Regions from separate parts of the Lysinibacillus sp. UBA5990 genome, predicted to be linked through region 2. Evidence: riboswitches for the same ligand, from Rfam matches in the RefSeq annotation. Region 2 holds a riboswitch; each other region holds the start of a gene.
The links. A riboswitch is a leader RNA that binds a small molecule or an ion and turns the genes downstream of it on or off. The one in region 2 is predicted to bind S-adenosylmethionine.
Positions count from the first base shown of each region.

Region 1: linked by a shared signal. The riboswitch ahead of B3D94_RS04380 (MetQ/NlpA family ABC transporter substrate-binding protein) and the one ahead of metA (homoserine O-acetyltransferase MetA) in region 2 are both predicted to bind S-adenosylmethionine.
Region 3: linked by a shared signal. The riboswitch ahead of B3D94_RS16095 (YezD family protein) and the one ahead of metA (homoserine O-acetyltransferase MetA) in region 2 are both predicted to bind S-adenosylmethionine.

Region 1 is NZ_DJAY01000007.1:16,245-27,053, reverse strand. It holds gene B3D94_RS04405 (PucR family transcriptional regulator) at 222-1,790, shown strand; gene B3D94_RS04400 (carbon-nitrogen family hydrolase) at 1,838-2,629, opposite strand; gene B3D94_RS04395 (hypothetical protein) at 3,062-3,205, opposite strand; gene B3D94_RS04390 (pyridoxal phosphate-dependent aminotransferase) at 3,675-4,838, shown strand; gene B3D94_RS04385 (PPC domain-containing DNA-binding protein) at 4,886-5,389, opposite strand; SAM riboswitch class I at 5,512-5,617, shown strand; gene B3D94_RS04380 (MetQ/NlpA family ABC transporter substrate-binding protein) at 5,706-6,536, shown strand; gene B3D94_RS04375 (methionine ABC transporter ATP-binding protein) at 6,631-7,656, shown strand; gene B3D94_RS04370 (methionine ABC transporter permease) at 7,649-8,311, shown strand; gene B3D94_RS04365 (enoyl-CoA hydratase/isomerase family protein) at 8,325-9,104, shown strand; gene B3D94_RS04360 (alpha-hydroxy acid oxidase) at 9,119-10,279, shown strand; gene B3D94_RS04355 (CaiB/BaiF CoA transferase family protein) at 10,276-10,809, shown strand, end outside.
Region 2 is NZ_DJAY01000015.1:1,516,904-1,527,712, reverse strand. It holds gene B3D94_RS20160 (TrmB family transcriptional regulator) at 1-200, shown strand, start outside; gene B3D94_RS20155 (hypothetical protein) at 222-605, shown strand; gene B3D94_RS20150 (nucleotide excision repair endonuclease) at 652-1,023, opposite strand; SAM riboswitch class I at 1,226-1,335, shown strand; gene metA (homoserine O-acetyltransferase MetA) at 1,434-2,369, shown strand; gene B3D94_RS20140 (GerAB/ArcD/ProY family transporter) at 2,423-3,928, opposite strand; gene B3D94_RS20135 (hypothetical protein) at 3,962-4,195, opposite strand; gene B3D94_RS20130 (Ger(x)C family spore germination protein) at 4,200-5,399, opposite strand; gene B3D94_RS20125 (spore germination protein) at 5,427-6,971, opposite strand; gene B3D94_RS20120 (HesB/YadR/YfhF family protein) at 7,119-7,409, opposite strand; gene plsY (glycerol-3-phosphate 1-O-acyltransferase PlsY) at 7,429-8,031, opposite strand; gene parE (DNA topoisomerase IV subunit B) at 8,574-10,550, shown strand; gene parC (DNA topoisomerase IV subunit A) at 10,547-10,809, shown strand, end outside.
Region 3 is NZ_DJAY01000015.1:735,328-746,136, forward strand. It holds gene B3D94_RS16050 (SEC-C domain-containing protein) at 1-810, opposite strand, end outside; gene pepF (oligoendopeptidase F) at 1,038-2,855, opposite strand; gene B3D94_RS16060 (Dps family protein) at 3,090-3,530, shown strand; gene B3D94_RS16065 (general stress protein) at 3,725-4,162, shown strand; gene B3D94_RS16070 (DMT family transporter) at 4,320-5,219, opposite strand; gene B3D94_RS16075 (LysR family transcriptional regulator) at 5,354-6,232, shown strand; gene B3D94_RS16080 (phosphopantothenoylcysteine decarboxylase) at 6,307-6,981, shown strand; gene B3D94_RS16085 (TetR/AcrR family transcriptional regulator) at 7,081-7,686, shown strand; gene B3D94_RS16090 (DUF418 domain-containing protein) at 7,670-8,764, shown strand; SAM riboswitch class I at 8,935-9,029, shown strand; gene B3D94_RS16095 (YezD family protein) at 9,099-9,254, shown strand; gene B3D94_RS16100 (flavin reductase family protein) at 9,338-9,823, opposite strand; gene B3D94_RS16105 (VOC family protein) at 9,982-10,767, shown strand.

The DNA.
Region 1 (10,809 bases), on a different contig from region 2:
TTTATTAGATTAGGATTATCGCTTACAAAAATCTTACATGTTTCATATCATTGAAGTAATAGACACACTGTAAATTTATATACAATTGTTTTAAACATAATGTAAAATAAACTAAATATTCTTAAAATATTAATTTACCTAAATTTACAGCTATTTAATAACACAAAAGAGAAATAATAGATATATAAAACGTAGAAGATGTTTCAAAAGGAGGAGCTATATTGAGCCAATTCCAACTTAAGGTACTTCATGTTTTAGAAAATAAATACTTTCAGAATGCAGAGGTAGTTGCAGGTCATGAGGGGCTGTTAAGAATCGTTAAATGGGCACATGTTCTTGAAATAGTCCACGTAGATAATTTTTTAGTTGGAGAAGAGCTGGTGTTAACGACGGGGATCAGTCTTCAACATGGCATCGAAGATTTTATTACGTTTATTGAATCTTTAATAGATAAAAATTGTGCTGCTCTTTGTATTGAGTATGGTTCTTCTATTCAAGCCGTCCCAGAAGCAATACTTGCCATTGCAAATCGTCAGCAGTTCCCGATTATTGTTTTTCATGAAGAGGTTCCTTTTGTTCGCATTACACAGGATTTACATAGTCAAATTATTAATCAACAATATTTAATGGTTTCGACACTAGAATCCTACTCACAAACTTTAAATAAAAATACGGTCTTAGGACAAAATACGGACGACATTTTACAAAATATGTATAATGAATTAAAAACACAAATTATGTTTTCCATTAAGGGACGAGAACCCGTCTTGTTTCCCAATATGACAAAAAGTAAGCGTCAGCAATTATTAGCATTCAATAAATATGCTCAACAATTTAAACATGAGCCCATCTTTATTTTTGATCAACATTATGCAGATTTAACGATTTTTCGTGAAGATGGTTTATTCTCAGAGTTTGAATTATTAATTTTAGACCGTACAGCCACAGCATTAGCGCAATTATTAATGCGAGAGTTCTATATTGAGGAGAAAAAGAATATTGAAGACGCTTCGATTTTAGCTGATTGGATTGACCAAAAGCTGTCCAAGGAAGAAATCTATAAATTTATCGTTTCTTACTATACCAACTATTCACACTCTAGTGGAGCTGTCTTTGTTTTGGCCACTCCCAATACAGTAATGAAAGCGCAGGAGGACATTGTCTATAGTAAACTTTATTATCGTAATCTCTTTGAACAGCATGGCTTTATCCCATTTTTATTCGAAAGAAAAAGCTATGTCATTTTTATTTTACTTCATACAAAAGATTGTCGAGCGATTCGTGAAATACTAAATAGCATCTTTACCTCACTGCCCAAAACTGAATTTTATAAAAAACAGCAAACTCAAGGGTTTCAAATAGCGGTTGGTAAAGTTGTAGCTGATGTACAAGAAATCTCCAAAAGCTATCAAACTGCATTAGAAACATTATATATTTGTCACAAAGTCCAAACTTCCTCGTTCTTTTATGATGATTTGCATTTATATCATTTAATCTACAAATTACAAATGCAGGTGAATTTAAAGGAAGTTATAAACGACTATTTACAGCCAGTTATTGAGTACGATGAAAAATATAACAGCAAGCTTCTTGAAACATTACAAGTCTATTTACAATCAAATGGCTCCAAGCAGCAAACTGCTAACCAATTGTTTATCGTTCGTCAAACACTCTATCACCGCTTAAAAAAGCTTGAAAGTTTACTCGGGGAAAATTTCATGAAGGGTCATAATCGCATCACATTGGAATTTATGCTCCTTGCAAACTCCTTAATTGATGACAAGAGTTAAAAAATAGGCACGTTCAAGAGGCTCTCCCCCTTAAACGTGCCATCTCATTATCCTTTCACAACATCTTGATAAAGTCCTGGTCGACGATCATCGTATACAGGAATTCTTCCACGTACTTCATCAACGATGGAGAAATCTACATCAATTACTGCTACTTCCTCGTCTTCAGCACCAACCCAAAGCACTTCACCCCATGGCTGAATAATCATCGATTGCCCATTAAAGTTTTCTACTTTTCTCGAAATACGGTTAACTGCTATAACAAAGCATTGGTTTTCAATCGCTCGGGCTTGCAGTAATGTTTTCCAATGATCAATTCTTGGCGTCGGCCATTGTGCTGGTACAAACAGCACCTTTGCTCCTTGAAGGGCATGCGCACGTAACCATTCAGGGAAACGAATATCATAGCAAATGACACCAGCCGCCTCAATAGGTCCTAGCGCGAATCGATTCATATCATCTCCAGCTTCTAAGTAAAGATGCTCGTCCATTAAACGGAAAAGATGGGCCTTGCTATATTCCCCAACAAGTACTCCATTGTTATCAAATGTATACATCGTATTGTAAAACTTGTCGCCCTTTTTTATGGAAACAGAGCCACCGACAATATGTACACTAAGTTCCTTCGCTAAGTGTGCTAAAAATGCTTTTGTACGCTCACCGTTAACGTCCGCCAATTCTGGAAGCTTCTCCAGTGCGTAGCCCGTATTCCACATTTCCGGAAGCACAATAATTTCTGCCCCTAGTTTTGCGGCTTTACGAATCTTGTCCTCTGCCCGTGTAAAATTTTCTTCTACTTTGCCGAAGCCAATGTTTAACTGAATACAACCGATTTTCATATTCATTCCTCCTCTAGACAATTAACAAAAAAAAGTACTACCTTTCATATTACGTGTACATTAGAGTTTATTCGACTTCCAAAGTGTGTATTTCAATACACTTTCCTTCTTTTGATTTTCATTATACTACATCTAAAAGTAAACTAATTTATATTTATTCAGTCGTTTGGTCGCTTTTTTGGTCACTTGAAGTCTCCTGATTTTATTAAAGATAGACCACTCAATAATCCTTTTTTAAGGATAAATTAAAGTATTAGGAAAGTTATTAAATTTATAAAAAAACTACCAACTTAGTAGTCTCAATTGCTTGTTTCCGATATACACGAAAACTACTCTCAAGCCATAATAAAAAGCCACACCCAAGTGAATGTGACTTTAAGTATTTACATGTTGATTTGGCAATCTCTTGTTCAAATTGATAATCTAACAACATCACGCGACAATACAAGGACCTGCACCACCACACAAAGGATGACCAGGCTTAGCTAATGCATCAGTTGGTGTACCGAAAGTAGAAATAGCTAAAATCGCAATCGTAGCAAAAGGGATAAATAATAATTTCTTTGCTTTTTTCACATCACACACCTCCTAATTATTTGAATTATTCCTTACAAATGTAATATTCTACATTATTTGATAAAACCCTTTATATTTATTAATTTTTTTATTTAATTTATTAAAGCTCCCAGACAGTTAAGAGCAGATGCCCTTTTCAGAAGTAATAAATTATTTGCGAAACTATCACAATATCAATAATATGTGCTAATTCACGTTCAGCAGCTTAAATAATTCAAGAACAATTAGGACACAGTGATGTAGGATTGACAATGAATACCTATAGCCACTTGACTAAAGAAGATAAACGAACAGCGATAGAGTTATTTAATAAAATACTGTAATCTAGTCGCTTATTGGTCGCCTGTGGTTTTTTAGAGTATTTCAATCCTTTGTCTATAAAGGGTCTAGACAATTAACAAAAAAAGTACTACTATTTGCTTCATATTCTTCAATAATAATTATTATATTCTGAAAAAGGTGATCATGCATGGAATTCTCTAAAAAACTACAGCAATTACCCACTCAATTTTTTGCGGCGCTCGTCCAAAAAGTAAACAATGCCCTGGAAGAAGGACGTGATGTGATTAATCTTGGGCAAGGAAATCCCGACCAACCTACGCCTACTCATATCATCCAAGCATTACAGGAAGCAGCTGAAAATCCTCAAAACCACAAATATTCGCCATTCCGTGGTATCGGCGAATTACGTCAAGCCGCTGCTGACTTTTATAAACGGGAATATGATGTGGAGATTGATCCCGACACTGAAGTAGCCATTCTTGGTGGCACAAAAATTGGTCTTGTTGAGCTACCTTTGGCTGTGTTAAATCCTGGTGATACGATGCTATTACCAGACCCAGGCTATCCAGACTACTTATCTGGAGTTGTATTAGGTGATGTAAATTTTGAAGTAATGCCTCTTTTTGCTGAGAATAATTTCTTACCTGATTATGATGCCCTCCCTAAAGAAGTTAAGGAAAAAGCCAAGTTACTTTACTTAAATTACCCAAATAATCCTACTGGTGGTACAGCAACACTTGAATTTTTTGAAGAAACCATTCGTTTTGCTAAGGAGCATAATATCATCGTATCACATGATTTTGCTTATGGTGCGATTGGATTTGATGGCAATAAACCTATTAGTTTCTTACAGGCAAATGGTGCAAAAGAAGTTGGAATCGAAATGTACACATTATCAAAGACTTATAATATGGCAGGTTGGCGCATAGGCTTTGCTGTAGGCAATTCTGATTTGATTGCCGCGATTAATCTTATTCAAGATCATTTGTTTTGTAGTCAATTCCCTGCTATTCAACACGCAGCAGCTATTGCACTGACCTCTTCGCAGGAATGTGCAGATGAGCTAAGAGCTACCTATGAGCGTCGTCGAAATGTTCTAACCGAAGAAGCTCATAGAATTGGCTGGCAAGTAACGGCACCAAAGGGCTCCTTCTTTGCCTGGCTCCCTGTCCCATTAGGTTTTACTAGCGAACAATTTGCTGATATATTGCTCGATAAAGCTGATATTGCGGTAGCCGCAGGTAATGGCTTTGGTCAATATGGGGAAGGCTATGTGCGTATTGGCTTGCTTGTAAGCGAGGAACGTTTACGAGAAGCCATCCATAGAATTGAGCAATTGAACTTATTTTAGCATGGAACAAAATGGAGTCCTGTAGCTTTCTCTAGCTACAGGACTTACTATTTTTCAATTTTCCTTGGAAGATCTAATCCATGTTCTAATGGATAAAATTGCATGTGACCTGTTTCATCGTCCAACTGACGGATATGCTGAATGCCTTGAACTTCTGCCAGCACTACATCTGCTGTTATGACGATATTTCCGCCCTTTATAAAATGACCGCCTGAAACCACTCCCCATTGATCACTCATGGAACCATGGAAATGCGTTTCATATTGTGCATCACGCTTACAAACAACTCCTGAACCTTGGATAAACTCGAGTGGCCCCTCTTTCTCGACCACATCACTAAATCGAACTTTAATGTGGGAAGTTTCATCTGGTACTAAATAAACAAAGCTACTTTTTTGAAAACTACCAATACAACTAATTATGGTTGCCGATTCAATTTTATTCTCTTCACAAAGTGCCTCAATTCCTTCAATAATGTCTGTTCCCATGAGGAGACGAGCACTAATCACCTTACCAAATGAACCTATGCCATAATTAACTCTTACGGACATTCTTCACCCTCCTTCGCGACAAAATATTATAACAATATAAAAAATTTTAAAAATATTTATTGACTTACTATACCCTATAAATTATATTAGTTCTATCGGAAATACAAAAATATAATATGAATCTCTTATCAAGAGTAGCTGAGGGACTGGCCCTATGAAGCTCGGCAACCTCCTTTTATGAAGGAAGGTGCTAAATCCTGCAAACGAAATTCGTTTGATAGATAAGAGAGGACTTTTTTCATGAGCCTCTCTTAATTTGTAAGAGAGTTTTTTTTATTTTCAAAAACCGATAAAACAATTTTTGGAGGTCGTTTTCATGAAGAAGAAAAATAAATTTTTAGTAGGTTTAGCAAGTCTTACATTAGTAGCAGCACTAGCGGGCTGTGGCTCTAAAGAAGATAGTAAAGGAAAAAGCGAAGCTATCGATGAAAATAAAATTGTCGTGGGTGTCACTTCAGGACCTCATGAGCAAATTGCAGAGGTAGCTGCTAAAGTCGCAAAGGAAAAAGGTCTAGAAGTAGAACTAAAATCATTTTCTGATTATGTTTTACCAAATACATCCTTAGCTGAAGGTGATCTTGATGCAAACAGCTATCAGCATAAGCCTTTCCTCGATACATTTAATAAAGATCACGATACAGATTTAGTACCGGTTGGCAAAACAATTTTAAATCCAATGGGTATTTACTCTGAAAAATATAAATCATTGGATGACGTTCCTGAAGGCGCAACATTTGGCTTACCGAATGACCCAACAAATGGAGCGCGTGCTCTCTTTGTTTTACAAGAGGCAGGCTATATTAAATTAAAAGATGGAGCGGACTTAACAGCATCCGTTCGTGACGTGGAAGAAAACAAAAAGAATTTAAAATTCATAGAATTAGAAGCTGCACAAATTCCAAAACAGCTTAGTGAAGTAGATGTAGCTGCTATTAATACTAACTTTGCGCTGGAAGCTGGCATTAATCCGCAAGAGGACTCTATTCTTTTAGAATCTACTGACTCTCCATATGTGAACTACATTGTCGTTCGTGCAGAAAATGAAAACGACCCAACGATTAAAAAGTTCATTGAGGCTTATCAATCTGATGAAGTTCGCCACTTCATTGAAGAGGAATTCAAAGGTTCTGTAATCCCTAGCTGGTAATACGTGCGATAAGCTAAAGAATCTGCCAAATTTCCACTATGGAAACCGCGCAGATTCTTGCTTTTTAGAAGTTAAGAAAGGAGCAACCAATCTGATGATTCAATTACAAAATATTTCAAAAGAATATAAGACGAAAAAAGGCAGTATAAAGGCTGTAGATGGCATCAATCTTCATGTAAAAAAAGGACAAATTCATGGGGTAATTGGGTATAGCGGTGCTGGTAAAAGTACGCTGATTCGTTGTGTTAATTTACTAGAGCGTCCTTCAGCAGGCAAAGTCTTGATTGACAATGTGGATATTACTACCCTTTCACTTCATGACTTACGTCAAACACGACAAAAGATCGGTATGATTTTTCAACATTTTAATCTCTTAAAGACAGCAACCGTTTATAACAATATCGCAGTTCCCTTAAAGCTACTTGGATATAACGAAACAGACGTCAAAAATCGTGTGGCTAAATATGCCGAAATTGTAGGTTTAACAGAAAAGCTAGATAGCTACCCTAATCAGCTTTCAGGTGGACAAAAGCAACGTGTCGCAATTGCACGAGCTTTAGCACAAGAGCCTGAAATTTTACTTAGTGATGAAGCAACAAGTGCGCTTGATCCTGAGACTACAGAGGCTATTCTTGAACTATTGTTAAAAATTAATCGTGAATTAGGAATTACAATCCTACTGATTACACATGAAATGAATGTCATTCAGAAAATTTGTGATGAGGTATCTGTTCTAGAAGCAGGGAAAGTAGTTGAATTTGGTACGGCTATCGAGCTCTTTGCAAAACCACAACACCCTACTACAAGAAAGTTCTTAAGTACCATTTCACAACGTAACTTAACTCCTTCTCTTATTGAGCAGTTAAATGTTTCAGGTAGCGTCATTCGTTTAACATTTCTTGGAGAAAGTACTGGTAAGCCATTATTGGCTGAAGTCAGCAAAGTATATGATGTACAACCAAACATTTTAACAGCCAATATTATTGAATTAAAAAATGGCATTGTTGGTAATATTGTGGTGCATTTAAACGGAGAGCCCAACATTGTTCAAAAGGCGCTAACCTATTTTGCAGAGAATGGCGTTACTGTGGAAGAGTTAGGAGGAGAGATCCATGAATAATTTCTTTAATGATTGGTCAGAGGTTATTGGCAAAGCAATTATCGAAACATTTCAAATGGTCGGAATTTCATTATTCTTTTCGATTCTAATTGGTATACCTTTAGGACTTTTAATTGTTTTAACACGACCTGGTCAATCCTTCGAAAATAAATTTTTCTATCAATTTTTTAATTTAGTCATTAATATTATCCGTTCAGTGCCATTCATCATTTTACTATTCTTCATTTTACCTTTTACAAAGGTTATCGTCGGTACAACGATTGGCGTTAAAGGCGTTATTGTTCCGCTTGTAGTTTATACGGCTCCTTATATTGCACGACTGATGGAGTCAGCGCTTTTAGAAGTTGATTCGGGCGTTGTCGAAGCCTACACAGCTATGGGTATTAAACGTCGCCATATCATTTGGCATGTATTATTACGCGAAGCACGCCCATCCATTATTTTAGGCTTAACAATCGCTACAATTGGATTGATTGGCGCAACAGCAATGGCGGGAATGGTTGGTGCTGGCGGTTTAGGCGACCTAGCCTACCGTTATGGTCATTTACGCTATGAGGTAGATGTCATGTATGCAACTGTGTTTATTTTAATCGTCCTTGTACAAAGCATACAATCCATAGGTAACCGAATTTCAGCCAAATTGAAGAAAGACTAGGAGGAGGCTATCCATGTCAACTGAGATTTATGTAGAGAAAAACGGCTATATCGCAACGCTAGTGTTAAACCGTCCTGACAAACGAAATTCTTTATCGAGAGCAATGTTCCAAGCGATCATAGACGAGCTAGAACAGTTACGTACAGAGACATCTATCAAGCTATTAATTGTGCGCGGTGTCAATGAAGTCGCCTTTTCCTCGGGTGCTGATATTAGTGAGTTTTTAGATATTCGTTATGCTGCGGATAATGCTAAAGCCTATAATGATCTAGCTTTAAAGGCCATTGATGCCCTCTATAAATTCCCGCATCCTACGATTGCCATGATTCAGGGCTTAGCGATTGGGGGCGGCTTAGAGTTAGCCAATGCTTGTGACTTTAGATTGGCGACACCAAAGAGTAAGCTTGGCATTACCGCTGCGAACATTGGGATTGTCTATAATCTTGAAAGCACTAAACGTCTTATTAATATTGTTGGTGTCGCGAAGGCTAAAGAGATTTTATACACAGCAAACATTTTTACAGCAGAGGAAGCCAAAAGCATTGGTTTGATTACTGCCCTTCATGAGCCGCAGAAAATTGAAAATGCCACTATGCAATTTGCTGAGCATCTTTTAAGTAAATCATCTATTGCCAATGCAGGTAGTAAAAAAATAATTCAAGCTATCGTGGATGGAGAAAATGAAGAGAGTGATGAGCTGGCTCAATTGATTCTCGATTCATTTAGCTCTGATGATTATAACGAAGGTATTCAAGCTTTTTTAAATAAAAGAAAGCCTATTTTCAATAAATAAGTGAGGTAGTAACGATGACAAATACAACTGATGGTGACCTACTTTTAAAAAATATCACTGCCCAAGCCCCCTTCCCCATTTGCTTTGCCGATTTAGAAAAAGCAGTAGCGGAAAAAATTCCAGCTGGGCCATTCGGCTACATTCGCTCAGGTGCTGGCGGTGAACAAACATTACGTAATAATCGTTCAGCTTTTGAAAAATACTCCATTGTTCCCCGCTTCTTAAATGATGTTTCAAACGTTCATACATCCATTAATTTGTTCGGGAAAACATACCCATCGCCATTGCTCTTTGCCCCTGTCGGTATGAACGGAATGGTTCACGAGGAAGGTGAACTTGCCGCTGTACGCGCTGCCCAGCAATTAAATATGCCATATATTCAAAGCACAGTCTCCACCTATGCACTCGAAGATGTTGCCGAAGCTGCCCCTTCAGCAACAAAATGGTTCCAATTGTATTGGTCTACAAATGAAGAAATTGCATTTAGTATGGCCGCACGAGCAGAGTCAGCTGGCTTTGAAGCTATTGTTTTAACAGTCGATACAGTAATGCTTGGATGGCGAGAAGAAGATGTACGCAATCAATTTTCACCATTAAAGCTAGGCTATGCAAAAGGAAATTACATAAATGATCCTGTCTTTATGGCTTCTTTGCCTAATGATTCATTTGAATCGTATGTACAAGGCGTCTTGCATAATGTTTTCCACCCTACACTCAATTGGGAACATGTTCATGAATTAAAAAGACGAACAAATCTCCCTATATTATTAAAGGGAATTTTACATCCTGAAGACGCAAAGCTAGCCCTTGAAAATGGGATTGATGGTATTATCGTATCGAACCATGGCGGCCGACAATTAGATGGTGTTATTGGTTCACTTGATGCCCTTCCCGCCATCGTGAGTGTTGTCAATGGACAAATCCCTATTATTTTAGATAGTGGTGTATACCGCGGGATGGATGCCTTAAAAGCACTTGCTTTAGGAGCTGATGCCGTAGCAATTGGGCGTCCCTTCGTCTATGGCCTAGCCCTTGAAGGACAACAAGGCGCCGAAAAAGTAATGACAAATATCTATGATGAATTAAAGGTTTCCATTGCATTAGCAGGTACAAGCTCCATCGAAGGGTTACGTACGATTACATTAGTCAAAAATGATGGGACTGAGGTTAAATGAAACAAGCATTAGAGGGATTAAAAGTTGTTGATTTATCTCAAGTTTTAGCTGGTCCTTATTGCACAATGGTCTTAGCAGATATGGGCGCAGAAGTCATTAAAATCGAGAAATATCCAAATGGAGACGACACCCGAGCAATGGGCCCGTTCGTTCATGAAGAAAGTCATATGTATATGATGGTTAATCGCAATAAAAAAGGTGCTTGTATCAATTTAAAAACGCCAGAGGGCTTGGCTTTATTCAAAGAGCTTATCCAATCTGTTGATGTGCTTGTGGAAAACTATCGACCAGGTGTTACGAAAAAGCTAGGGATTGATTATGATACTTTAAAAGCCCTTAATCCTGGACTCATTTACTGCTCTATTTCTGGCTATGGACAAACGGGTCCTTATAGCCAGAAAGGCGGCTATGATATTATGGCACAGGGTCTAAGTGGCTTAATGCATATGACTGGTGAACCACAGGGCCGACCTGTAAAAGTTGGCTTTGCTGTCAATGATATTGCCGCTGCCCAAACTGCTTTACAATCT
Region 2 (10,809 bases):
CGGTTGATGGACAAGAAATGATTTATGGTCACTCGCCGTCGAACCAGGAAACAGCTTTTATAACGAATGATCCAGTGCATATTTATTTATTAGAGGATTATATTTGGCATGATGTTCTTATCAATCGACTAGTGAAGCGTGATGATAAAGAGCTTGAGGACTGGATTGCTAAAGAACGTAAAGCATTTTTCTTAGAGTAGTTATAAGGGAAGGGGAGCATCTTGAAAAAATGGATGTTGCCAGTATTATTTTGTTTATTTTTAATTGGCGGATGTGATTCTGCACCGCTGCCGGTTTCTCCTAAGATTCAGGAGCTAACAATCGTTCCTGACCATATCCAACAACATATTATAGCTAAAGACAGAATTCAGTTATTGTATGAAGATAACATGACGTACTATCTTGTCATGTTTTCGAAAGGAAATGTGCTAGCAAGCGCGGCAGCAAATGAAGATCGGTTAGTCATTCATTTCAAGGAAGGAAGCGAGCAAAAGAAAGAAGCTCAACCGTATGTCTATGCTATCAACAAAAGCCCGGAGCTGACGATTATTGAACTATATATTAACGGAAAAAGCATGCCGATAGATCGTATTACTATGATGTAATAAAAAACCGAAATCCCTAAAAAAGAGATTTCGGTTTTTGTTGATATTAATAAAATACTTTATCTACATTGTATTTGGAGCGGAACGTATTAATCGCATACGTTTCATAAATTTCACGTTCCATAGGATCTTCTACTTCATAGACTTCAATTTTGAAGACCTCGTCACGATAGTTTTTCATCGGAGATACATTGTCTTCAAAATGTTTTTTAATTCGTTGGCGAATTTTACGTGCTTTACCGACAAATAATAGCTCATTCTTTTCATTATAAAATAAGAAAATACCGCCTTTATCACGTGTGATTTTGTGGAAGTCGATGAAACCAAAGTATGGTGTAATTGGGACATCACCTGGTTTTACATCTTGTTCGCGTTGGCGAATGACTACATCTGGTTTTGGAAATTCAATATTAATCAAAGTATTCACGTTCCTCTCTATTACTAAAGATATATGGTAACATAATACCGGCATGTTTACCATAAAATTTCATGTAGAATAACCATATACAGCAAGCTTAGTGTTTATCAAATGATGGGAGAACATGCATAGGAATAACAAAATATTCTATGAATTATTGATATTCTAACTAGTCCATGTTACAATTCAAGATAATTAAATAATCTTATCAAGAGAAGCAGAGGGATTTGGCCCGATGACGCTTCAGCAACCTCTAACAAATGTTAGAAAGGTGCTAATTCCAGCAAAGGTTTTTCCTTTGAGAGATAAGAGTGAACGTGAAAAAAATCCTTCTCATTCTATCTCATATGGAATGTGGAGGATTTTTTAATTTTTTCGAAAAAGGAGCAAAAAAGAGAGGGGAACGCAAGATGCCAATTAATATTCCGAAAAATTTACCTGCTGGAGAACATTTACGTGAGGAAAAAATCTTCGTGATGGAAGAGGACCGTGCGAGAACACAGCAAATACGTCCATTAAATATATTAATCTTAAATTTGATGCCCGAAAAAGAAAAAACGGAGCTACAATTACTACGATTACTAGGAAATACACCATTACAGGTGAATATTACTTTTTTAAACACGGCTACTCATGAATCTAAAAATGTGAGTAAATCTCATTTGCAATTATTCTACACAACGTTTAACCAAATTCGTCATCGACGCTATGATGGTATGATTATTACGGGTGCTCCTGTAGAAAAAATGCCGTTTGAAGAGGTTAACTATTGGCAGGAAATTGCTGAAATTATGGATTGGTCTAAAAAGAATGTGACATCCGTGCTACATATATGTTGGGGGGCACAGGCTGCGCTATATCATCATTATGGGATTGGAAAGGTCGAGCTTTCTGCTAAATGCTCCGGCGTTTATTCTCATGTGATTACTGATTTAACAGTAGATTTAGTACGAGGCTTTAGTGATTTATTTACAGCCCCTCATTCTCGCTATACATCTGTCTCGATTGACGAGGTTCGCAATCATCCAGACTTACGCTTATTATCCTATTCAGAGGATGCGGGTGTATTTATCGTGCAATCAAAAGATAATAAAAACATTATGATTACTGGACATTTAGAATATGATGCGACAACATTAGCCGATGAATACAGTCGCGATGTTGCCAAGGGCATCCATATAGACGTTCCAGTAAACTACTTCCCAAATGATGATCCAGCAAAGGCACCGATGAATACATGGCGTGCCCATACGCATTTATTGTTCTCCAACTGGTTGAACTACTACGTATACCAAGAGACACCATATGAATGGGACTTTGTAGACGAAATTGAATATCATATTTAAATAACACTGAAAAAGTCTAATTTCTTCACTAAGCAGCAAGGAATTAGACTTTGTTATTCTAGATTTTTCTTGTCAGAACTCGTTTTATCTGGAGTCGCCTGATCGTCCTGTTTGGATGTAGCGTTGCCAGCTTCAGACTGAATCACTTGGCTGGAATTCGACGTAGCAGATTTATCTTGATTGTCTTGAGTAGAAACTGGATTATCTGTTTTTTCTTGATTATCCTGATTGTCTTGAGTGCTATCTGTATTAGCATCGTTAGTCTGATTCTCCTGATTGGAATTCATAGTAGCAGGTTTCGTCTGAATATCCTGATTGGAATCCTTATTATTTGGTTTCACCTGATTCTCCTGAAGGGAATCCATATTACCAGGTTTTGTCTGATTGCCTTGATTAGAAACCGCATTCCTTGCATCAGTCATTTGCCCCTCATTAGAATCCGCATGACCCATTTCAGTTGAATTATCTAGTGATTTTCGATTACGTATAACAGCTACAATGAGGAGAAGTATGGGTAATAATATGGTGCAAACAAATGCATAAATTGGCCAAATCTCATCATTATAAATGTTGGAATGGACGATGTCTGGGTGAACAATTTGCGAAAGTCCGACCATAATAATACCCATTGGTAGGATTAGTGGGCGGTGATCCTTCAATTTCATAATTTGTGCAATTCCAACAACAGTTGTATAGAAGTACATAAACGTTCGAATAAAAATGGATACAATCCACATAAAAGCCATGATAATTTCAATGCGCTGTAAAAAATTTCCGATAGAGATTCTTTGTGCTAGGGCATAGCTAGGGAAAGATCGCGAAGCCGTGTTGGCTGGCCCTAAGACTAAAATGGATAGAGTAATTAATGTTACTAGAACAAATCCACCGAGAAGCATGCCTATGTAAAATCCTTTTTTTGAGGATTGCTGGACATTGACACTAGCAGGGTAAATCATTAATAACATAACTAACGAAAAAGAAAAGACACTTATAAAGCGGATGATACTATATAAGATGGATGTTTTGGATGCTTCCATAATCGGTTGTATATTTTCAAACTTAATTTGTGGGGTGATACTGACAACAAAGAAAATAAAAATTAAGACAAACATAGGGAAAAGTATTTCTGCTGAACGAGCAAAGTTTTCTATCCCTAAATAGGTAGCATACATAATTATAATAATAAACAACAAGGCAAATGCCATAGTAGGCGTTTCCGGCATTACCTCTGTTTTCATAAAAGCACCAATAAAATACAGTAATTCTCCTCCCGCAAATAGGGTAAGAGAAAGGAAGCACACCACTGTGATTTTTCCAAAAAAGCGCCCGAGAAGTTTTTCATTTGCTTCAATAAAATTCAGTGTCGGTGTTTGGTCGCCTAACGTCACAAATAATTTCACAACAAGCAAACTAAGGACAATACCAATACTTGCAGCAATCCACGCATCTTGCTTACTAGAGCTTGCAATACTTGAAGGGATGATTAAGATGGCAGTACCGATAGAAAGGAGGAATGTGATAATTGTAAATTGTCTTGAACTAATTACTTCTTTTTCCATATAATTGTCCTCCTTTTCATGACGATGTATCTACTATTTTGTGAGTGAAACGATAAAATCTTTAATTGGTGTAAAAATAAAGGTTATAAAATCTAGAGGACTCGGGATATCTATTTTGAGAGCAATGCCCATATTAAGCGCTGTTCCAATTAGTAATAGGATTGAAAAAACAAGAATGGTTTTGGTCTCTTGTTGCTTTTTGAGTTTCGGGATATATAGTAACGCAATAATGATTGAAATGATTAAGATGGCTATTGCTAGTACCAATCCACTATCCCTCCTTTGGCTTTTTTAATAATGAGTTTTGCATTGTGCCTAAACCTTGTGTTGTCACTTTTACATGAACATGGATTGGTAGATCAGGAAAGATATTTGGCCAATCGTTTTTGATTTTTTTCCATTGTTTAGCATCTGCACGATGTAGGGCATCACCATAGCCTAAAACATCCACTTGGTATTGCTGTTGAATTTTTTCTAATGTTTTTTCAATACGTTCATCGATGCCCTGTGCTGTCTTTTTATTGATATAATCCACCGTTTTATTTTTCGTTAGATTGATATCACATTCGACCTCTCCTACATTTTGTTCCACATTTATTTGGACATCAATTTGCGGTTTCCCATTTTTAAATGACCCCTTTACTTTTGTGGAGGATTTCGTAATCTCAGTCGAGAGTGTACCTTGCTTTGGACAGGTGACGATTTCGATCGTACTTTGTATTTTGTCACTAAGGAAACTAATGCTTTTACTTTCACCCTCTGAAAGTAAACCAATGTATCGATCCCCTTTAAAGACGGCTAACCCTGCATAATTTAACAACACGGGTGTTTTAACACGTTGGACATTTGTTTGCTCGGCACCTAACTGTTTATCCCCGTGAACTTCAATCGCAGAAATCAAAACCCCATTATCCTTTTCACTGAGCCTAGTGACCAATTCGTCTATATTAATAGCAATCGTAGAGCCCCAAACTTTTTCAGAAACATTGAGGGAGTTTAAAATTTTATTAGCAGGCACTTTTTCGATAGGTGTTAGCACATTTAACACTTCCTTAGCTGTAGCTTCATGAGACATTATGACATCGAAATCCTTTCTAAACTCATGGTCTCGTGAAATTAAATCTAATGAGTCACTGATTCCCTCTTTAGCGAGGTCTTCACCTAAAACGACTACCCGTAGATGGGCAAAATATGGTTTTCGTGCAGCAATGGTCGTCATTTTGCGGATGGCTTCAAAAATTGTTTCCCCTCTAGAATGGTAGCTGATAACAGGGGAGCGCTGAGTGGAAGCTTGTCGCATGGAAACCTCACTAGGATCAACTATTTGAACGGTAATCTCATACTCATCATCCACTTTGTCTATACCAAGCGCTACAACAATGGCTAATTCATTTAATTCACGCTTACTCCAGCAACCACTTAACAGTAAAGTGAGGATGCATAGTAAGCAAATTGCTTTTACTTTTGCCATATTTCATTCCTCATTTGTTCAGTAGTTTTATTTCCTACCTGTTCTAGGGACATATTTATGCCCTCTAACAATATTTTTCTGATTCACTAAACGTGGACGTGTTAATAAACGTCTACGAGGGAGCAATAAAAATGCATCTTTTTGATCCTGTATAATTAAAGGAGCAAAGGGGCTTAAATATGGTACACCAAATGAACGAATACTGCATAAATGAAGAATAATGATAATAATGCCAAACATAACTCCAAAAAGACCAAACATAGCTGCTAAAATCATTAATGGAAAGCGCAGTACACGAATCGTATTGGACAAACCATAAGCAGGGAATAAAAAACTACAAATGGCCGTTAATGCCACTATAATAACCATAACAGCCGAGACAACACCGGCATCTACCGCTGCTTGACCAATTACCAAGGTACCCACGATGGACACCGCTGGACCGATTGTTCGGGGCATTCGAAGCCCTGCCTCTCGTAATATCTCAAAGGCAAGCTCCATAATGAGTGCCTCGACTACGGCAGGGAAGGGCACGCCTTCTCGTTGTGACGCAATACTAATGAGCATAGCCGTCGGTAGCATTTCTTGATGAAACGTAGTAATCGCAACATAGAGAGAGGGTGCTACCAATGCCAAACTAATCCCAAAGAAACGTAAGATACGAATGAGGGAACTAATCATCCAATGTTGGTAATAGTCTTCTGCTGATTGCAAAAAGGAAGTAAATAATGCTGGCACCACTAAGACAAAGGGTGTTCCATCTACCAAAATGGCTATTTTGCCATCTAATAATTCGCCAGCAATAACATCAGGACGTTCGGAATTGTATACGGTTGGAAACATGGTATTTTTAGAATCTTGAATAAAATCCTCAATATACCCACTTTCTAAAATGCCATCGATATTAATGCGATCTAACCGCGCTAACACCTCCGCAACAATTTTGTCACTGGCAATACCATGTATATACATTACAGCGACATCTGTTTGTGTCACTTCACCAATGACACGGGACTTAATCCAAAGATTTGGACTTTTTATTTTGCGCCGAATGAGCGCGGTATTCGTACGCAAAGTTTCAGTAAAGGACTCTCGAGGTCCCCTAATGACGGATTCAGTTGAAGGCTCTGTAACAGCTCTATCCTTTGCACTTTTCGTGCTTGTTACGATACCTTCCGCAAAGCCGTCTAATAAAATGACGGTTTCACCATTAAGGATGGCATGATACAGTGATGTGAAATTTTCGATATTCATCACATCACCAACAGTTAAATAGGAACTTCGCACATATTGATTAATGGTAGTAATTTCAATTTCTTGGTCTTCCTCAATATTCGCCATTAATTTATCAATTACAGAATCCGAAATCATCGTTTTATCAGATAAGCCGTCAATGGAAATAATGGCGAGCCGATGGGGTTCAGCTTCACCAATCGTAATTTCTCGAATAATGATGTCATTGCTATGACCAAGAGTGTTTTGAATGACTTTTATATTTTTGGCAAGGGAAGTATTGAGTAAATCGTCCGTTGTAAGGGATGGGGAGGGTTCGATCTTGTTTGATATGGACATGCGTTTTCCTCCTCAAATGAATGTTCATTATTTATAGAATGGACAACTTTGTGCGGAGATAAACGAAAAAAGGAATGAAATTCTAGCGACTATTTTTCAAATAAAAAAACAGTATTTCCTTTCAGAGACTGAAAGGAAAATACTGCTTTATGTACGATACTTGTATTGTAATTCATCTAAACTAGCATCCACGTCCACATGTAGATTGTGATCGTTAAAGAACCATAAATCTTTTTCATCGATGTAATAGGTTACGCCATCAATGACTGCTTCTGCTCCAATGGCGATGGGCTCTTCTCGCGTCATGCCTAGTGAAAAGCCTTCGTGAAAAGGACTTGAGCCACCATAGCGTGCATAAAAGCGAATAGTATCGCCTGGTTCTACTTCCATCTCATGTTTGAACCATTGTAGGGCTTCATTTGTCAGTGCAATTTTCATAGCGAATGCTCCTCTCTTCTTACAGCCATTTTACCTTTGGCTCGGTACCATTTTTAATCCGTGCAATATTGGCACGATGACGATAAATAATAAAAGTAAATAAAAAGGCTACCAAGATGCTTAATGCAAAGTCACCTGTAACAAAATAATAAACGATTGAATAGATAAGTGCTACTAAAGCGGCTATCATAGATGTTAAGCTGACGATTTTTGTGATTTTTAATGTCACAAGAAAGGCAATTAGAAGTAAGACAAACAATGGCCATGAATAGCCTAATAAAACACCTGCTGATGTGGCAACGGCTTTTCCACCACGGAAATTGGCGAAGATTGGAAGCATATGACCAATCACTGCGACTAGACCTAGGATTAAGGAATGGATAGAGCTGTCTGAGAATATTGGAAGTGCAGCTAGTAAGACAGCGGCAGTCCCTTTTAGAACATCCATCACAGTCACAACAATACCAGCTTTTTTTCCTAACGTTCGGAACGTATTAGTTGCTCCTAGATTACCGCTTCCGTGTTCTCGAATATCGGTATTATAAAAAATTTTACCTATCCATAGCCCTGAAGGTATAGAGCCGATTAGATAAGCACATAAAATAATAAGTCCATTGATCATAGTTGGACTCCTTTCATTCATAGTCCATCACTTGGTACTAATAGTTTGTAACAAGTATTTTACACTTTTTCTTGCTAATCTACAATGTTATGAAGGAGATTTCGTCAGGAGTCTTGAATTCAATACAAAAGAAACTAAAGTAAGTTAGAGGTAGGCTTTTAGACATGAGTGATGACGGAACGAAAAAATTCTTTATTAAAATATAGGCAAAATGGCAATTTTGTCAATCGTTCATTCCTTTGGTAGAATAGAAGTCTAACTTTATTCATTTACATGACGATGACGCAGCAAACATTAACTATACTGCAACTAAATAAGCTACGATGCGTCAGGTGTTTACGGATACTAGTGGTAGTCTGCCTTGCTTAAATTCCAATTTTAAGCAACTGTTGAAGATGTTTACTATTGAAATGTTTATTAAAACTGTGAGCAATTTTTAAAAATTTAATTGGACCTGTCGCTAACTATTGACAGGAAATGCTATTATTATTAGGATGAGAACATAAATAGAACATGTGTTTGTTTTTTGGAGGGGAATTTTGTTGACGAATAAACAGTCACCTAGCGTCTATAATGATGACGCTATACAAGTATTAGAAGGATTAGAAGCGGTGCGTAAACGACCAGGCATGTATATCGGTTCGACAGATGGCCGTGGACTTCATCACCTTGTGTATGAAATCGTTGATAATGCGGTGGATGAAGCATTGGCTGGCTTTGGATCTCATATTATTGTCAAGATTCACAAAGACCAGAGTATTAGCGTACGCGACTTTGGCCGAGGAATGCCAACTGGTATGCATAAGATGGGTAAACCTACTCCTGAAATTATTTTTACCGTCCTACACGCAGGTGGTAAGTTTGGACAAGGTGGTTATAAAACGAGTGGCGGTTTGCACGGTGTAGGTTCTTCTGTCGTGAATGCGCTATCAACATTTTTAGAAGTAACCATCCATCGTGATGGTAAAAAATATCGCCAGCGCTTCGAGCATGGTGGACATCCAGTGACAACACTTGAAGAAATTGGTCAAACAAAGCAGACTGGTACGCTTGTTCATTTCCTACCTGACGAAACGATTTTCTCTGTCACAAAATTTAATTATGATACGTTAGCAGAACGTTTACGTGAGTCGGCTTTTTTATTAAAGGGCTTAAAAATTGAATTAATTGATGAGCGCGAGGAAGGCAAAAATGATGTGTTCTTTTATGAGAACGGCATTGAAGCTTTCGTTGCGTATTTGAATGAAGAGAAAGATGTTCTTCATCCTGTGAAATACGTTGAAGGTATTCAAGATGATATTGAAGTAGAGTTTGCCTTCCAATATAACGATGGCTATTCAGAAACGATTTTGTCGTTTGTGAATAACGTACGTACTCGGGATGGCGGTACACATGAAACAGGTGCAAAAGCAGCCTTGACGCGTGTCTTTAATGAATACGCAAGAAAAATTGGCTTATTAAAGGACAAGGATAAAAATTTGGAAGGAACGGATATTCGAGAGGGCTTAGCTGCTATCGTGTCTGTCCGTATTCCAGAGCACTTATTACAATTTGAAGGACAAACAAAGGGCAAGCTTGGTACAAGTGAGGCTCGTTCAGCAGTAGATAGTGTGGTGTCTGAGCAAATTTTATATGTGCTAGAGGAAAATGCTGAATTGTCAGCGTCTCTTGTGCGTAAAGCGATTCGTGCGCAGCAAGTACGTGAAGCGGCTCGAAAAGCTCGTGAGGATGCGAGAAATGGTAAGAAAAACAAAAAGGGTAGTACGATTCTATCAGGTAAATTAACGCCTGCACAGTCACGTAATGCAGCGAAAAATGAATTATATTTAGTCGAAGGTGATTCAGCTGGTGGTTCTGCAAAACAAGGTCGTGATCGTACATTCCAGGCAATATTACCACTGCGCGGGAAAGTGATTAACACGGAAAAAGCCAAGCTCCAGGATATTATGAAAAACGAAGAAATTTCAACGATTATTCATGCGATTGGTGCAGGTGTTGGTACAGATTTTGCTGTAGAGGATTCAGCTTACAATAAAGTAGTCATAATGACCGATGCCGATACGGATGGCGCTCATATTCAAGTATTGCTATTAACGTTCTTCTACCGTTATATGCGTCCGCTCATCGAGGCTGGTAAAGTCTTTATTGCGTTACCGCCACTTTATAAGGTTTCTAAAGGGACTGGCAAAAAAGAAGTGATTGAATATGCTTGGACGGAAAAAGATTTACAAAAGGCCATCAAACAAGTTGGAAAGGGTTACATATTACAGCGCTATAAAGGTCTTGGTGAGATGAATGCAGACCAGCTTTGGGATACAACAATGAACCCTGACACACGGACATTAATTCGTGTCACAATTGAGGATGGTGCACGTGCAGAGAGACGTGTCACGACGTTAATGGGCGATAAAGTAGAGCCACGTCGTAAATGGATCGAAGCCAATGTAGACTTCGGTATGGAGGATGATGCCAACATTTTAGAAAATGAATTCATCCAACAAGAGGAGGGCCAAGCATGAGTAGTACAGAAATATTTCAAGATTTACCTTTAGAAGAAGTAATGGGTGACCGTTTTGGTCGCTATAGTAAATATATTATTCAAGACCGCGCGTTGCCAGATGCACGTGACGGTCTTAAACCAGTACAGCGCCGTATTTTATATGCAATGTTTACAGAAGGTAATACACATGAAAAACCTTTCCGTAAATCGGCTAAAACAGTCGGTAATGTAATCGGTAATTACCATCCACACGGAGATAGCTCTGTCTATGAGGCGAT
Region 3 (10,809 bases), 780 kb from region 2:
AGGTTGTCCTTCTATTAAATAGTCCTCTAATAGCTCAAGCATTGGAGCTGTTTCACGATCATTTTGCTCCAAGAATTCTTTTACTTGTGTGAGGACTGTGCTTTCAAAATTAGTGAATTCTTCCCCTTTATAGCCGTTGGAGACAAGTAATTCCCAGAATGCAAGATGTTGTTCTTTTAAGAAAGCTCCAACCTTTTTCTCGGATGCTTCAAAGTTTTTCTTGAATTCTTCAAATACTTTTAAATGGTCCTCAGGGAAGAAAATCAATGTAGACACAGCTAAATAATGTGACAATTTCTTCGTTCCATCCGGTAAAATAAAGGCAAAGACATGCATGCCTTCCGGAATTGGTTTATCATTTTCACGACGAATATAAAGCTCTTCATTTGTAAGTAAATGACTAGCTTTAAAATAATTTTCCTCAACAACAGATACCGTACCAATAAATAATGCTGGGTGAGACCAGTCTTCAAGTACTTTTACTGTAGAAGGTCTTACTGCTTTTTTCTTCGTTTTCTTTAAATAACTTTTCCAAATCGATGGCTCTTGATGGAAGAAAAAGTCGTCTAAAGCGATGGCTTCAATCAGCTCACGCTGTAGCACGCTCTCTAATTTAGGTTGCCATGTGCCCACATGCTCGATATAAGCACGAACATCTTTACGCTCAGGGTATTCTAAATAAAATGTTTGTAGCACACGCTCTAATTCTTCGATTTGTACTGTTTCCACTGTTACTTGCTGTTTACCTTCACAACATTTTTTATATTTTTTGCCGCTACCGCATGGGCATGGATCATTACGTTTTACCATAATTAGAACACTTCCTTTGACAATTGTTAATCGTATATTGCTAAATAATTTGCGTACTATTAATAATAACGGTACTTTTGTATGAAGAAAAATGATTGTCTATTTTGAAATATCTAAAAAGTGTGGAGGGACGCCCTAATTCAAGTATATGTATGCAGGTTTTCACTTAGAACTAAAAAAAGAAAACGATCTGTACGTTGCAAGCACAGAACCGTTTTCTAGAGCATTTATGGTTGTTGGACAGCCTCAATTTCTAGTGTGAGGCGCTCAAGCTCGTCCACTAAATGACCGATATAGGCAATCGTATCTCGAAGTGGTTGATCCGTTGTAATATCAACGCCTGCCATTTGTGCTAATTCCACTGGGGATTTTGTTCCGCCAGCTTGCAGGACAGCTAACCATTCTTCAACAGCTGTATCACCTTCTTTTAAAATGCGCTGTGATACTTGTGTTGAAATAGTTAATCCCGCACTATAAGTGTATGGGTAAAGGCCCATATAATAATGAGGCTGACGCATCCACGTCAGTTCAGCACCTTCCGTAATATCCACTGCATCGCCCCAGAAATCTTCTAGCACCGAACGTTTTAATTGGTTTAAAATGTTCGCGTTGACAGATTCACCAGCGTCTACCAATTCATATACTTTACGTTGGTATGCGGCTTCCAGTAAGTGCGTGACAAAGTTATGATAATACGTTTTAGAAACAATATTTGAAATCACCCAACGTTTAAAGCGCACATCTTCATTATGTGTTAATAAATAATTCGCTAGCAGCATTTCATTCATAGTTGATGGTGCTTCAATAAAGTATAGGGAAGGGCGACTATTAAAATATGATTGATGCGCATACGTATTCGCAAAATGTCCTGCATGACCAAGCTCATGAACGAGTGTAAAAACTTCATTCATACGTTCATTCCATGACATTAAAATATAAGGGTGACTACCATAAGGACTTGAACAGAATGCCCCTGTGGATTTCCCTTTATTTGGTGCATAGTCGATCCAACGTTCTTTGAAGGCTCTATCCATTAGGTGATTGTAGTCTTCACCCATAACCGCTAATGATTTATCAACATATTCTTTCGCTTCGTCCATCGATAATTTAGGATCATAGGCAGAATCTAAAGCGATTTTTAAATCTGCAAATGTCATGTGCTCAATGCCATTCGCTTTTTGAATTAATTTTGCATATCGACGCATATGTGGGGCAAGCTCTTGTGAAATCAAATCGATTTGACGATTATAAAGGGAGCGATCGACATCTTGATCGAATAGTAAATAATCAAAGATGGAATCAAAGCCTCGTAGATCCGCCATTGTTTTTTCTTGTTGAATATGTGTGTTGTAAACTTGTGCTGTTGTATGTTGATAATCGCTCAACTTGCTTGAAAAAGCTTTAAAGGCAGCACGGCGGACTTCTGTATTGGCTTCAAACTCCCAATTATTTTCATAAAGGACAAAGCTTAGTGGATGCTTTTCACCATCTGCTTCAAATTCACCAAAATTCATATCTACTAATTTCGTCGTATTATACGTTTCGTATGGCGCATCAAAAGTAGAACTAAAGGCAGCAAGCGCTTTTTCAACCTCTGGATGTAGCTGATGAGGTTTTCGTTTTAATAACTCCTCTAAATAATGTTTGTAAAGAGGGCTTAATGTTGCTGCTTCTTGTAGTACCCCTTCATCCAAAGCAAGTAATTCACTCCGTACGAATGATAAGGCACTGCTTATTTTACCGATAGCTGTACTAAATTTTGCAGCACGCATTTGGGCTACATCATCCGTTCGATCTGCCTGTAGGTTTAAGCTCGCATACGTACCAATTGGAACGATACTTTTTTGCAAATTTTCGAAAGCCGTTAATACATCAATAACTTTTTGCGCATCTGTAATGGAACCTTGATACGTTTGTTCAAAGCTAAGAGCTTCCTCTACAAGCTGTGCTAAAGTAGGTTCAAAATCTGCATCATTTTTCAGTAAATCAGTTAAATCCCACGTTTCTTCAACTGCAACATCTTTTCGTAATGGTAAAACTTCCATTTATAAACACCCCTTTACATATAAGTGATTTCATTATAACGAAACTATTTCGGAAAGTGAAATAATTTAATAGAATAGTTGAAATATTCTTAAAGAAAACAGTCCTGTTTTTTAATCCAGTAAGTAGGAGTATGTTTGAAATATTGCTAGTCGGGAACAATGTGTGTATAGCCAACTTCATTTGTAACGCATACTAAAGGCTAGAACAATTGACACATTGGAGGAGAATTAATTATGACACAAAACTTAAACAAACAATTAAATAAGCTAGTATCAACATGGTCTGTGCTTTATACAAAGCTGCACAATTATCATTGGTATGTCACAGGGCACGCATTCTTTACACTGCATGCAAAATTTGAAGAATTGTATAATGAAACAACGTTGAATTTAGATGAAATTGCAGAACGCATTCTTTCAAAGGATGGCAAGCCTGTTGCGACTTTAAAAGAACATCTAGAGCTATCCTATGTGGAGGAAGCCACTGGAAATGAGTCGACGGAGGAAATGGTAGCAACGACGATTTCGGATTTCCAAAAGCTCATGAAAGCATTGAATTCCACAATGGAGCTAGCAGCAGAGGAAGGGGACGACCGTACAGAGGATTTACTTAATGCGATGTACCAATCCCTTGAGAAGCATACATGGATGTTAAAAGCCTTCCTCGACAAATAAACGGTTTAAAAGCATTCCCATACAATTTGGGAATGCTTTTTTGTAGATTTTCTATCTCTTTATGACAAAAAGAGTACTTGTATAAAAGCATAGTAACAATTATTACAGTTTGGTAACGAAGCGGCAAAAAGAGTTTGTTTCCGCATTGTCAGGGTAATTATTTAGTAAGCCATACAAATTAGGAGGAATTGAACATGATGAATGAACAAAATCCAAAAATTGAAGTGGCCCATACAAGGGACGAAATGCTTCATATTCTAGAAAATATGCGAACAGAAGGTTTCCATAAAGAGGATATCCATATTATTGCGAAGGATTCCCAGCAGTTGGAGGATGTGAAATGGGATGATGATGTCCACACACATGAGGCTGGTAACTGGGTGGACCAATTTAAATCTTGGTTTACAGGTGATTCAGCTGTAACAGAAGGCTTAAAACGCTTTAATCTTTCCGAAGGGCAAATCGCTTACTATGCTCATCTTGTAGAGCAGGGTAGTATCGTACTATTTGCAGAACGGGATGATGATTATGATACCCTACAATCACAACACCCGGAAACAGCTGCTGAGCAGGAAGAGCGTTTAAGACAAGAGCGCATGAATGAGGCTGAGCAACTTAGAAGATTTTTATAAAGAGAAAAGGCTGAGACAAAAAGAAAAAATGCTAGACCAAAATACATTTGGTCTAGCATTTTTTTAATTTAGGAAAGAATATTTAAATCAGTGAGGTGGAGAAATTATTAATCATTTTCGCTATTTTCAAAATAATCGAGTTCTGTCCCAGCCTCTTTTAATGAATTACTTTTTCTGGAGCATCTTTTTTAATAAAGCGCAATACATGGAAATGCTCTAATTGGGCAAATAAATTACCAATCAAAATAAAGCTACCACCAATAACGAGTTTCACTGTCAATCCTTCACCGATGAACATCATCGCAAACATTGCTGCAAATATAGGTTCTAGGGAAAAAATAAGACCTGTATGTGTAGCAGAAGTATACTGTTGTGCAACAGTTTGACCAACGAAACAAAACGCACTACAAATGATTCCAAGGCCTAAAATAGCAATCCAAGATGTCGTATTATTTGGTAACGTAGGTGTTTCAAATAATAAAGTTAAGATCAGCGCATAAATGCCAGCGAAGCCTAGTTGGTAAATACCATATGAAATGGACTCCACATTCCGTGTAAATGAACTGTTTAAAAGTAAATAAATAGAATAGCATAGCGCAGCAATTGCTACTAACAAATCTCCTTTATGGAAGGAGAACGAACCTTGCGCCGTTAACACTGTAATACCAATCATGGTACAAATAATCGCAAAGCTGACAGCTCTGGAGGGTAATCTTTTATCAATAAAGCTACTGAAAATCGGCACTAATACAACCGTTAGGCTTAAAATGAAGCCTGCATTTGAAACTGAAGTGGACTGTAAGCCAAATAAGCTTAATGCGAACACAATAAATAATAAAAATCCTTGGATAGCTGCATATTTTAAAGTCTTACCATTTACCTTAATCATCCGTTTATAAAAAATAAGCCCTGCTACTAAAAATGCGATGATACAACGCAAAGCCACCACATTATAAACAGCCAATGTTTCAAGCCCCATGACCATAAAGGTATAAGATAGTCCCCAAAACATTGTGACAATAACCATTAATACATTTGCTTTTCCTTGGATACTCATTATGTTCACCTACCATCTGTGTACTAAAACAGTTTTTATACTAAAAATTACTATATATCTTGTGTTGAGATTAGTAAAACGAATGTTTATAATGATTAGGATTAAAAAAATTCATGTATGTAGAGGTAATGCTGATGAGCTTAGTGAAATATGAGATTTTAACAAAGGTAGCAGAGGTAGCAAGCTTTACAAAAGCAGCAGATGCACTAGGTCTAACTCAGTCTGCTGTCAGTCACGCTGTGTCAAGTTTAGAAAAAGAATTTGGATTTGCGCTCATACATCGAAGTAGAGTGGGTGTCACACTGACAAGTGAGGGGCAAACCATGCTAAGGGCGATGCGTCAGGTTTTAGACGCACAGGAATTATTGCAACAAGAGGCAGCACATATTCATGGAGTAACAAGAGGAAACGTGCGTATTGGCGTTATTTCAAGTATATCTTCTAATTGGATGCCAGAAATTATTAGGATTATGGATAATCAGTTTCCTGGAATTCAGGTGGAATTACGCGAGGGTGATTATTATGAAATTGAACAATGGCTACTTAGTGGAGAAATAGAGGCAGGATTTTTAAATGGTCAAAAATCTGAGCAATATCAATATACGGAATTACAACAAGATCCTTTATTATGTATCGTTTCAGATCAAAGCCCACTATTTAATAAGTCAGAGATAGATATTATTGATTTGGAAGATATGCCTTTTATTATGACATCCTATAAAGGGACAAATGATGTCAAAGTTTTGTTGGAACAATATCATGTGAAGCCAAATATTCGCTTTGAGCTTTCAGAGGAGGTCGGCATTGTTTCCATGATTTCTCATCAACTAGGGATTAGTATTTTACCCCAATTGGTCATTCAGAATTTGCCGCCTACATTAAGAGCAATTCCTCTGAAGCAAGGTGCCTACCGTACGATTGGAATTGCGATGAAGCATAATGCATCACCTGTAACGAAGAAATTTGCGGAAATTTTAAGTGCATGGCTGATGGAACAAAAAAATGCACTATGATGGAATCTATTGAAGCCTATCCTTGCATTACGGTAAAATAGTAGGTGTATATATTTTAGAAAATAGGTGAGTGGATGGGGACATTACAAGGTAAAACCGTACTCATTACAAGTGGGGGAACACTTGAAAAATGGGATCGTGTACGAGGGCATACGAATTTATCGAAAGGGACAATGGGCTGTTATTTAGCGGAGGCGGCACTCGCTGCTGGTGCTAATGTAGTATATATGCATGGTTATTTTGCACAGCTTCCAGTGAATCACAATCAAATGAAATTGATTAAATTTGAAGGTATTGAGGATTTAGGAGAAAAAGTTCGTCATGCTGTCCAACATGAACTTGTTGATATCGTTATTATGGCTGCGGCTGGCTCCGATTGGGTCATTGATAAAGTATATGATCAATCAGGGAACTTGATGGAGGAAGCGGGGAAAATGCCTTCCGATGAGCCACCTATTATTCATTTTAAAAAGGCGCCAAAAGTCTTAGGGCAAATTAAGGGCTGGCAGCCAAATGTAACGTTAGTAGGGTTTAAGCTAGAAGCGACCGATGACGAGGAGTTTTTATTAGCACGTGCACGACTGCGAATGGAAACAGCTCATGCTCAATTGATGGTGGCAAATAGCTCTCAATCTTTATATGGCGGGGACGAGCCCCATTGGATTGTACCTGCTGATGGACAGCCTATGAAAGTAATGGGCAAGCAAAAAACAGCCGAAGCTTTAATGATGTATTTACAACATCAATAAATATGAACTGTGTAGAGAAATAGTTCTACACAGTTTTTTCTTGTCTAAAAGTTAAGTATCATTTAATATTTACTTAACGGTCGGTAAAAAAGGAGGGTTATGATGGGGAATAAAGAACAAACTTTTCAAAAGATCATAGAAGTTGCTTATGTGATGTTTGCAGAAAAAGGGTTTGAAAAAACTAGCTTAGCCATGATAGCTGCAGAGGTTGGTATATCAAAACCAGCCATTTATTATTATTTTCAATCAAAGGATCAATTAATCGCCTACTTATTTGATGAACTGTATAAAGTAATTGAACAGGATGTCGCTGTGGATTATAAAGAGCTTTCTCCTGTTAATTTCAAGGAGGAATTACTCGAGCTGGGCTATAAGTCTATTGAGGCGCAGGGCAAGGATCCTTATTTTAATAAAATATTTAACCAATATGTACTTTTAGCAGCTCGCGATGAAAGCTATAAGAAACAATTAGTAGAGCTAGAAACAAGCTTTTTAACAAGCTTTGTTGAAGTCCTACAATGGGGCGTGCGGCTAGGAGTTCTAGAGGATACTCCCAATATAGAAGCAAAGGCACAGATGCTAGCCTTGGTCTATGATAATATCGGTAATTTCATGTTAACAGGTAACCAATTGAACTATAGAGCTATTTGGAAGGAGGCTGTACATAGCGTTATCCAAGGGGGCAAAGATGACAAAAAGAAATGATGATCGGCGCATTGAAGGTCTTGATTTTGCAAGAGCTCTCGCTATGCTTGGTATGTTTATTGTCAATTTTGGTGTCGTAACGGGTTCTACAACGAATGGTTCAACATGGTTGATTGCTTTACAAAATATGTTTGAGGGGCGTGCCTCGGCCGTATTTGTCATGCTAGCAGGAATAGGGACAGCTTTAATGACTCGTCACGCTAGAGAGACTAAGGACCCAATGCTTCTTCGCGAGAATCGACTTACTTTGTGGAAGAGGTCATTTTTGTTATTCGTGATAGGGATAGTACTATATGCGGTCGGTTGGACAGGAGATATATTACATTATTATGGCGTGTATATGTTTGTTGCCGCATGTTTGATTGCCCAATCTAAGAAATGGATGATGTTCATAATCGGTGTCATCCTCATCCTTTCACAATGGCTTCAAATTCAATTTAATTACCTTGCTGGTTGGCATCCAACATATATATTACTAGAGTATCTGGATTTTTGGACACCAGCAGGATTTATAAGAAATTTGATGTTTAATGGCTATCACCCACTATTCCCCTGGGTTTGTTTCTTTCTGATGGGCATGTTAATCGGCACATTTGATTTAACAAATCGTACATTAAGAAAAATCCTATTTGTGACTGGTTTATTGCTAGTCATAATGACGGAGACTTTTTCAACGATATTTATTAAGATGACAACGATCCATTTATTAGATGTAGAGAGTGCATTGTATTTATTTGATACGGGACCGATTCCCCCGAATATGATGTATGTTCTATCTAATTCGGCTTCAGCTATTGTCCTTATCGTAGGCTCCATCTATCTTGTTGAGACATCTAAAAATAAAGTGATTGAAGCTTTGATCTTAACGGGACAAATGTCTTTAACGCATTATGTTGGCCATGTTTTTATTGGGATTGGAATATTAATTGTTTGCCAAAAGTTGGAGAATCAAACGCTTGCTTTTTCCATGCTATACGCCTGCTGTTACTTTTTAGGATGTGTGTTTGTTTCTGTATGGTGGAGAGCTAAACATCGTCGAGGTCCTCTTGAATTCATGATGAGGAAATGGAGTTCGTAATAAATTAATGGATAGCCATCTATTTCTCACTGATTAGGCATAAAATACTTTAGATATAGATAGTTTTCTAATCAAAAATAATCATTACAAAGTATTCAGCTAGGTTTTCTAATATTTTATATTGACAATCGTATAACAGAATTATAGAATTATTTTCAAGAAACGCAGTACTCTTATCAAGATAGGTGGAGGGACTTGGCCCAATGAAGCCACGGCAACCGAAAAATAGGTGCCAATTCCAACAGATGTATCTGAGAGATAGGAGGGGCTATCAATCAGCTTGATGCATTGGCCTCTTTTGTACAACAAGGATGATAAAGAAGGGGTGTATCGTATGGCTCAGTCGGCAAAGGTAGAAGATAAGAAATTAGAGGCTATTGCAAAGGCCATTCAAAATCTTGAATTTGGTGAAGTGCATATTACGATTCAGGATGGTGTAATTGTTCAAATTAATAGGCTTGAAAAGCAGAGATTTCCTCAGAAGAAATAAATGATCATTTCAGTTGAACGATGTGAAAAGGCCACCAATAAGCATGATTTCCGTTGCTTACAAGTGGCCCTTTTTTTATGGCATTAGCTATAAAAGCTTTTTGGAATCTGACCGATATGACGGCGATGATAGAGAAGCGGTTCCTTTTGAGTATTAGTAATATCTAGCACTTGCCCAATAAAAATAGTGTGATCACCTGCATCTATTTGCTGAAATGATTTACATTGTAAAATAGCTGCTGTATCATGTAAAATCGGTAGCCCTAAAGAAGAAGTAGACCATTTTGCTTGAGCAAAGCGATCCGGGACTTTACTTGCAAATAATGTACATAAATGCTCTTGATCACTCGCTAACATATTAACAGCGAATTTTTCCGCACTCATAAAGTAAGGATAGAGCTGAGATTTTTTATCGAGTGACCATAAAATAAGTAGTGGGTCAATGGAAACAGATGCAAAAGAATTGACTGTTAAGCCAATAGGATTCGTTTCATGACATGCTGTAACAACCGTTACACCTGTAGGATAGTTACCTAATGCCAATTTAAAAGCAGCTACATGATCTGTCATTCAAATCACCTCTTTATAGTTAGTAATAAATTAGTTAACGGAGTTAGTAGGTAAATTGCACTTTTTTTCATACCATATAGTAACTCCTTTTCTTAAGTAAATATTAAATCAATTACACATCCAGGTAAAGCTAATGGGGGAAAGAAAGGGGAATTGCCATGACTTTATATTTTGATCATCTGGTACATCAAGTAGAATTACCGGAAAATATAAAGGTTTTCTTCAATAAACGAAATGTCCATACAGTGAACGGTGGTCAACACACGATGTGGGGGACTTACAATACGCTAAGCTATTTTGGCTTAAGCTATATTGAACAAATCGCTATTTATGATCGTGATTTATTTGAGCAAGCGGCCCTGTACCCATATTCCCTACATTATACGTTTAAACGTGATCATGAGCGCCAAGGATTTTCACGAATTGCCTTGCGCACTAAAAATATTGAAGACGAGGGTCAACGATTGCGTGCATTGGGCTATGAAGTATATGGTCCGGATGCTTGTAGCCGCACAAGACCAGACGGCACGATAATTGAATGGAAGCTATTGCATTTTGGCATGTCTGGCCTTTCAGTGGATTTTCCATTCTTAATTGAATGGGCAGATGACGATGAGGAACGTTTGGCTCAATTAAAGGCTAGTGGCGCGATCGATGAAAAACAAGCCATTACAATGGAATCCATCCAGTTTTTTGTCAAGGATGTGGAGGAAACGGTGCAGCTTTGGCAGAAGGTATTACAATTACCCGATTTTGAGCAGCATGAGCAGTTTATATCTCTACAGCTACCGAATATGCGCTTGGATTTTTATGAGGAGGCGGCAGCATCTAGCATGACGCTTGGGCATTTAAAAGAAGGGCCAATCGGTGTAACACTGAAAGATCCACACCGAACAAAGGAAACATTAGTTTGCCCAGGTGCTTTTTATTGGATTAATAGATAAATTAAAAATCCACTTCAATTGTTGAAGTGGATTTTTATGTGC